3 regions of the Thalassolituus sp. UBA6592 genome follow, and region 1 is predicted to be linked to each of the others. Evidence: predicted binding sites of a transcription regulator. Region 1 holds the regulator's gene; each other region holds the start of a gene.
What was found. The regulator sigma-54, encoded in region 1, starts transcription at its own class of promoters, with help from an activator protein. The targets are predictions, from matches to a motif close to TGGCACNNNNNTTGCTNT.
Positions count from the first base shown of each region.

Region 2: the regulator sigma-54 is predicted to act here: its motif matches at 935-952, upstream of nifL (nitrogen fixation negative regulator NifL).
Region 3: the regulator sigma-54 is predicted to act here: its motif matches at 624-641, upstream of B2Z72_RS08920 (TorF family putative porin).

Region 1 covers NZ_DJIO01000146.1:22,365-24,635, reverse strand. Annotated here, with positions in the region: gene ptsN (PTS IIA-like nitrogen regulatory protein PtsN) at 1-256, opposite strand, end outside; gene hpf (ribosome hibernation-promoting factor, HPF/YfiA family) at 263-565, opposite strand; gene B2Z72_RS14550 (RNA polymerase factor sigma-54) at 634-2,118, opposite strand; gene lptB (LPS export ABC transporter ATP-binding protein) at 2,270-2,271, opposite strand, start outside.
Region 2 covers NZ_DJIO01000155.1:49,197-51,467, forward strand. Annotated here, with positions in the region: gene rsxA (electron transport complex subunit RsxA) at 1-570, opposite strand, end outside; gene nifL (nitrogen fixation negative regulator NifL) at 1,012-2,271, shown strand, end outside.
Region 3 covers NZ_DJIO01000091.1:34,876-37,146, forward strand. Annotated here, with positions in the region: gene urtE (urea ABC transporter ATP-binding subunit UrtE) at 1-37, shown strand, start outside; gene B2Z72_RS08915 (accessory factor UbiK family protein) at 141-374, opposite strand; gene B2Z72_RS08920 (TorF family putative porin) at 740-1,423, shown strand; gene glnK (P-II family nitrogen regulator) at 1,502-1,840, shown strand; gene B2Z72_RS08930 (ammonium transporter) at 1,893-2,271, shown strand, end outside.

The DNA.
Region 1 (2,271 bases):
CCAGGCGCAACAGAATGCCGATGGCCTGAGTGCACTGGCGCAGACGGCAATGGGGAATGGCAATGCCTTCCCCAATGCCGGTGCTGCCCAACCGCTCGCGGCTGAGCAGGCTGTCGAAAATATCGTCGGCTGAGCAGTCACTGAGCTGCTCGGCAACAAAGCCAGACAGAAACTCCAGCAGTTTTTTCTTGCTGGAGACTTCTACATTAATTAATGCGCGTTCTGGCGTAAGAATGTCGCCGATACTCAGTTCCATAAAAAATCAGCCCTGACCTTTCTGACGTGCTACCAGTTTTTCTTTGTGTTTAAGAAGCTGACGATCCAGCTTTTCTACCATCTGATCAATGGCGGCGTACATATCGTCGCCTTCTGCACTGGCGTTCAGATCTGTGCCACTGGCGTGGACGGTTGCTTCTGCTGTCATGCGCCCTTTCACCACAGTGAGAGTAACCTGACCATTGGTGATGTTGTCGAAGTGGCGGGTCAGCTTCGACATCTTGTCGTCGACATGACTCTGCAGGGCTTCGGTAATTTCTACATGGTGACCGCTGATATTGATCTTCATTTCCAGGCTCCTTGTGTGCTGGTTCTGTTTTTTACTATTTAATCAGCTTCAGGATTAAATTCAGTGTTCTAAATCAGCTGTTTACGTTCATTTGAAGGTGGAATCAACATAGCTTCACGGTACTTGGCTACGGTGCGTCGTGCAACCTGAATACCGCGTTCTCCAAGCATAGTTGCGATTTTGTTATCACTGAGTGGTTTACGGGCATTTTCTTCTGAAATCAGCTTTTTGATCATGGCGCGGATAGCAGTGGACGAGCATTCGCCGCCGCCATCTGTGCTGACATGACTGGAGAAAAAGTACTTGAGTTCAAAAATACCACGCGGGGTGTGCATGTATTTCTGTGTGGTCACACGGGAAATCGTCGATTCGTGCATGCCAACCGCTTCGGCAATATCGTGCAGCACCAGAGGTTTCATCGCTTCTTCACCTTCTTCGAAGAAGTCGATCTGATACTCAACAATTTTGGTGGCCACTTTCAGCAGGGTTTCATTGCGGCTTTGCAGACTTTTGATAAACCAGCGCGCTTCCTGCAGGTGATCACGCAGGAAAGCATTATCTGTGCTGTTGTCTGAACGACGCACCAGTGCAGCGTAATCCGCATTCACCCGCAGTTTGGGTGCGATGTCGGGGTTCAGTTCGACCCGCCATTCATCGCGCACATTACGCACGATCACATCCGGCACAACGTATTCTGCCTGTTCACCACTGACGCCGGCACCGGGTTTCGGGTTCAGTTCTTTAATCAGGCACAGTACAGATTTCAGATCATCTTCGCGCAGACGGGTCTTGCGCATCAGGGTCTGGTAATCGCGGCTGCCGAGTAATTCGATGTAGTCACTGATTACCAGCCGGGCTTCTTTCAGCCATTCGGTTTCCGGTGCCAGCTGCGCCAGTTGCAGCAACAGGCATTCACGCAGATCGCGGGCAAAAACACCGGCCGGATCAAACTGCTGCAGGCGATGCAGGACGGCCAGAACTTCTTCTTCTTCGATTTCCAGTTCCGGGTCCATGCTTTCCACCACATCTTCAATGGTGGTGTGCAGGTAACCATCGTCGTCCACGCCATCAATCAGCATGGTGGCGATTTCGCGGTCAGCGTCGGACATTGGTGTCAGGTTAAGCTGCCACTCGAGGTGATCCTGCAGATTTTCAGTGGAGGCGTGGCGGGAATCGTAATCGAAGTCGTCGTCGATGGCGTTGCTGTTGCCGGAAGAAACACCGGCTGTTGCCTGATAGGTATCGTCCCACTGGCTGTCTACCGGCAGATCGTCCGGCAGTTGTTCCTGGGACCATTGTTCGTCCAGTTCCGGAGTATCGGAATCGTCTTTGGAAGTAACTTCTGTTTTGCTCTCGGACACCTCCATAGAGGAGTGATCCGCTGTATCGTCACCCTCGTGCTCTTCCATTTCCAGCATAGGATTGGCGTCCAGTGCCTCCTGAATCTCCTGCTGGAGGTCAAGGGTAGAGAGCTGCAGCAGACGGATTGCCTGCTGTAACTGAGGGGTCATGGTCAGTTGCTGACCCATCTTTAACTGAAGAGACGCTTTCATAGAGTTCAGTACTTACCCATAGTCGGCACAATCTGTGCATTATACGCCAAGGCCGGGAACCCACAACCTGATTTGTTGGTCACTTCAGGTTGGGCCAGTCCCACTGCACAGGAGTATCCTCCTGCGTATCTGAATCCATTCGCTGCTCTGATC
Region 2 (2,271 bases), on a different contig from region 1:
GATCATGCCGCTGAAGCCCATAAATATGAGCGACAACAGACCAGCAGTAATCAGACTGATCGGAGTACCGGTAAACAGCGCCGGCACATTAGCTAATGCCAGACGTTCGCGCAGACCGGCGAACATCACCATAACGATAACGAAACCCAGCGCCGATCCGAGACCAAACATCAGGCTCTGCGGCAGATTGTGTTTTTCGTTGATATTCAGCAGTGCTACACCCAATACCGCACAGTTGGTGGTAATGAGTGGCAGAAAAATCCCCAGCGCTTTGTGTAATGCCGGACTGGTTTTACGCATCATCACTTCGGTGAACTGCACCACAGCAGCGATGATCAGAATAAAGGAGAGGATTCTTAAAAATTCTATGTCTAAAGGCTGAAGTAAAAGATGTTCAATCAGCCAGCTCAGAAGGGCAGATAAGGTAAGAACAAAGGTGGTCGCCAGACTCATGCCCCAGGCAGAAGAAACGCTGCTGGATACCCCCATCAGCGGACAAAGCCCAAGGAATTTCACCAGTACAATATTATTGACCAGAGCTGTGCTCACCAATATCAGTAAGTAATCCATATCTCATACCTCATGCCATTACCCCAGTAGCCAGCCCGGTTTTTCATTGGCAGATTTATATAAAGGCGACGGGGCGCTGCATATTCTGTGAAGGCTGATGTGTGCCTGATGCGTTATTGCATTTCACATGCCACAGGAATTTTTCGGCGAGGCGGAACATGGGCGGATGCATTTATTTGTGCATCATGGGTCTGCAAAGCCTGAAAACAGTGCGTTTGCAGCAAAGGTGACACAAGTTCTTCTTGTCGCGTTTGTTACAAAAGCGCGAAAAGCCAATTTTGTCGTTTGTTGTTTTTGCTACAAAAAATGAAATTCTTGTCGGGCAGATGACAGTAATCATGGGGCCTGAGGCGAAAAAAACATCAGGCACACTCTTTGCTGACCTGTTTAATAGTGTCTTCAGAATAATGCATACAATGCATTGCGCCATAAGGAGCTGGTATGGGGAAAATCAAGCTCACTCAGGATCAGGCCGAGGCTGTGAACCTGTCTGAAAAAGGTATTGCTGATATTCACCCGGAAGGAGTCCTGTTAGCAGAGGAAGTTTTCTTTCAGGCGGTAGAGCATTCACCTGTGGCTATTTCGATCACGGATCTGAAAGCCAATATTCTTTATGTGAACCGTTCTTTCACCCAGGTAACCGGGTACAGTGAAGAAGAGGTTCTGGGAAAAAACGAATCCATTCTTTCCAATCACACCACGCCGCGGATTGTTTATCAGGCATTGTGGGGGCGTCTGGCTCAGCAGAAAGCCTGGAGCGGTATGCTGCTGAACCGCCGTAAAGATCAGCGTCTGTATCTGGCAGAGCTGACGGTTGCGCCGGTAATCAATGAAAATAATGAGACGATTTATTATTTAGGTATGCATCGTGACGGTTCGGAAATGCACGAACTGGAACAGCGTCTTATTAATCAGAAGCTGATGATGGAATCCGTTCTGAATTCAGTTCCGGCATCCGTTGTGGTTCTGGATGAAACCGGTCATGTAGTTTCAGCTAACCCAAGTTTCCGTGAGCTGGCGAAAGAATTAACGGACAGCGACAGTCTGGATGCTGCCGTTGATGTGGTCAGTAAACATCTGGGTAGCAGTTATACCAATCTGATTGATGAAAGAAAGAGTTTCGATGATCAGGAATTCTCCATCGATCATGGCCGTAGCCTGGCGCGTTGGTTCAGTTGTTTCGGTACCAATATTGATGTGCAGGGCGAACAGGCGGACGGATTTTTTGAGCAGACGGTGCATCACTATGTGCTGCTGATGATTAATGAAATTACCGATATCCGCCGCCGTCAGGAAGAAACCCATCTTAATGCTTTAAAAGCATTAATGGCGGAAGAAGATCTGGTGCAGGGCATGCGCGAAACCGTTAATGGTGCCATTCATCAGATGGAAGGACCGGTCAATCTGCTCGCCACGGCGGTCAGTATGTTACAGCGTCGCAGTGCGGAAAGCCGTGATGACGCATTGCTGGCTGCGCTGGAAGATGCGCTGGCATCCGGACGGGGTGCCATGGACAGCATGCGTGATTCCATGCCTGCGGAAATTCAGGAAAGTAAAAAGCCGGTCAATATTAATGAACTGTTGCGCGAAGCGCTGGCACTCAGTACCGAACGTTTCCTGTCTGCCGGTATCACAGTGGCCTGGCAGCCGTCGGTTCACCTGCCAGCGATTATTGGCCGTGAACGCCGCCTGCGCAGTATG
Region 3 (2,271 bases), on a different contig from region 1:
AACCTCCGAGGAAGCCAGACGCCTGCTGGCAATCTGATGGCCGCGGTTCTTTTGCAATAACTTTGGCAGCTGTAGTCGCAACTACAGCAGCAACTACAGCAGATGACTGTAGTTGCTCTTTGACCGGGCCGTTCTGATTCTCAGTCGGCCTGTTCCAGCTGGGTCAGCTTCTCTTCCAGCTCCAGCAGTTTGCTCTGGGTGCGGCGCAGGGATTCGGCCTGCACTTCAAATTCTTCCCGGGTGACCAGATCTGCGCTGGTCAGCAGGCTTTGCAGCTGACTTTTGATCATCAGTCGCAGGTCGTCACTCAGCCCTGAAAGTGGACTTTTTTGCATCAGTTGCTCAATACGGGTGCGAATCTGGTCTGGTGTCATTGTGCTCGTGTCCTCATAAATTCAGTCAATCCTATCACGTAACACCGCTGATGTTGCTTTGAATCAATTGCCGTTGCGCTGCTTTAATGCCGTTTAAATTGGCATGCATCAAAATGGTGCTATGTTTTATGTGTTTGTGATCACTTGTTGTGCATTTTTGCCTTGCGCGCACCAGAAAATTCCGGCAAAAACATGTAAATCCCCGCAAAAGATTGATAACACCCTGATACTACGGAGGTTTTTCAAAGTTGGCACACCGAGTGCTAATACAGCGATACCTGGTTTTAATCGAAAGAAAACGGTGCGCAAGCACCAACAACCAAAAGCTACCAAAAGCTTTCGCTAACTGATGAAGGAAAAGAACCATGAAAAAACTGTCTAAAGCTATCGTTCTGGCAAGCGCAATGACTGCTGGCCTGGCTGCTGTAAACACTGCACAGGCTGCTGACGTAGAAGTTTCAGCTTCTGCTGGTGTTTCTAACATGTACCTGTGGCGCGGTCTGGATCTGGGCTACGGCGCAGCTATGGTTGACGGCTCTCTGGATATCGCCATGGGCGGTGCTTACGCTGGTGTTTGGACTGCATCCGGCTACTCAAGCTGGGGCTCTGAGTACGACCTGTATGTTGGTTATGCTGGTGAAGTTGAAGACTTCAGCTACGACGTAATGCTGGCTACTTACACCTACCCAAGCTCTGCTGGCGGTGCTGACCAGCCAGACTCAGAAGGCAACACTTTTGACTTCTCTGAATACATCATCAGCCTGGGTTACATGGGTGCTTCCCTGTCTTACACCGGCTCTATGGGTGCAGAAAGTAGCGACGACTACAGCTACATCACTCTGGGTTACGGCTACGACGCTTACTCTGTAATGGTTGGTATTTCTGACGACGAAGGTTCAGAAGCTGATTACACCCACGTTGACCTGTCTTACGCTGTGAACGACAACCTGTCTTTCACTCTGAGCAAAATCGTTGATATGGATGAAGATGATTCCTACGACGACGACCTGAAAGTCGCTTTCTACTACAGCCTGCCTGTAGAACTGTAAAACAGTTACAATGGCCCATGCCCCCGCATGGGCCATCTTAAAAAACCAATACGTAGCATTTTAGAAAAGGGGTTTTCTATGAAACTCATTACTGCTGTGGTCAAGCCATTCAAACTGGACGACGTGCGTGAAGCACTGTCTGAGATTGGCGTTCAGGGCATCACAGTGACCGAAGTGAAAGGTTTCGGCCGTCAGAAGGGTCACACAGAACTGTACCGTGGTGCTGAATACGTGGTGGATTTTCTGCCTAAAGTAAAAATCGATGTAGCAGTGGCTGACGATCTGACCGACAAGGTTATCGAAGCAATCACTAAGGCTGCGAACACTGGCAAGATTGGTGACGGCAAAATCTTCGTTACTTCTCTTGAACAGGTTATCCGTATCCGTACCGGTGAGACCGGCGCAGACGCGATTTAATCTCTAGTTTTAAAAATTCAAAGATTTAAGAGCCTTATGCGGGGGGCTTAGAATGGAAAATCAAGTTTATGCACTGCAGTACGCCATGGATACCTTTTATTTCCTGGTGTGTGGCGCACTGGTAATGTGGATGGCGGCAGGTTTCGCCATGCTCGAAGCGGGTCTGGTTCGTGCGAAAAACACGACTGAGATCCTGACCAAAAACATCGCGCTGTACGCGATCGCATGTACCATGTACCTGGTTTGCGGTTACGAATTAATGTACGGCGGTGGTTTCTTCCTGAGTGGCACTGACAGTGTTGCTTCTATGACTGACGAAGCTGTTGCAGGCGTTCTGGCTGCACAGGCTGATTACCGTAACGGCGTTGAAGATGCTTCTATGCCTTATTCCGGTGCTTCTGACTTCTTCTTCCAGGTAGTATTCGTAGCGA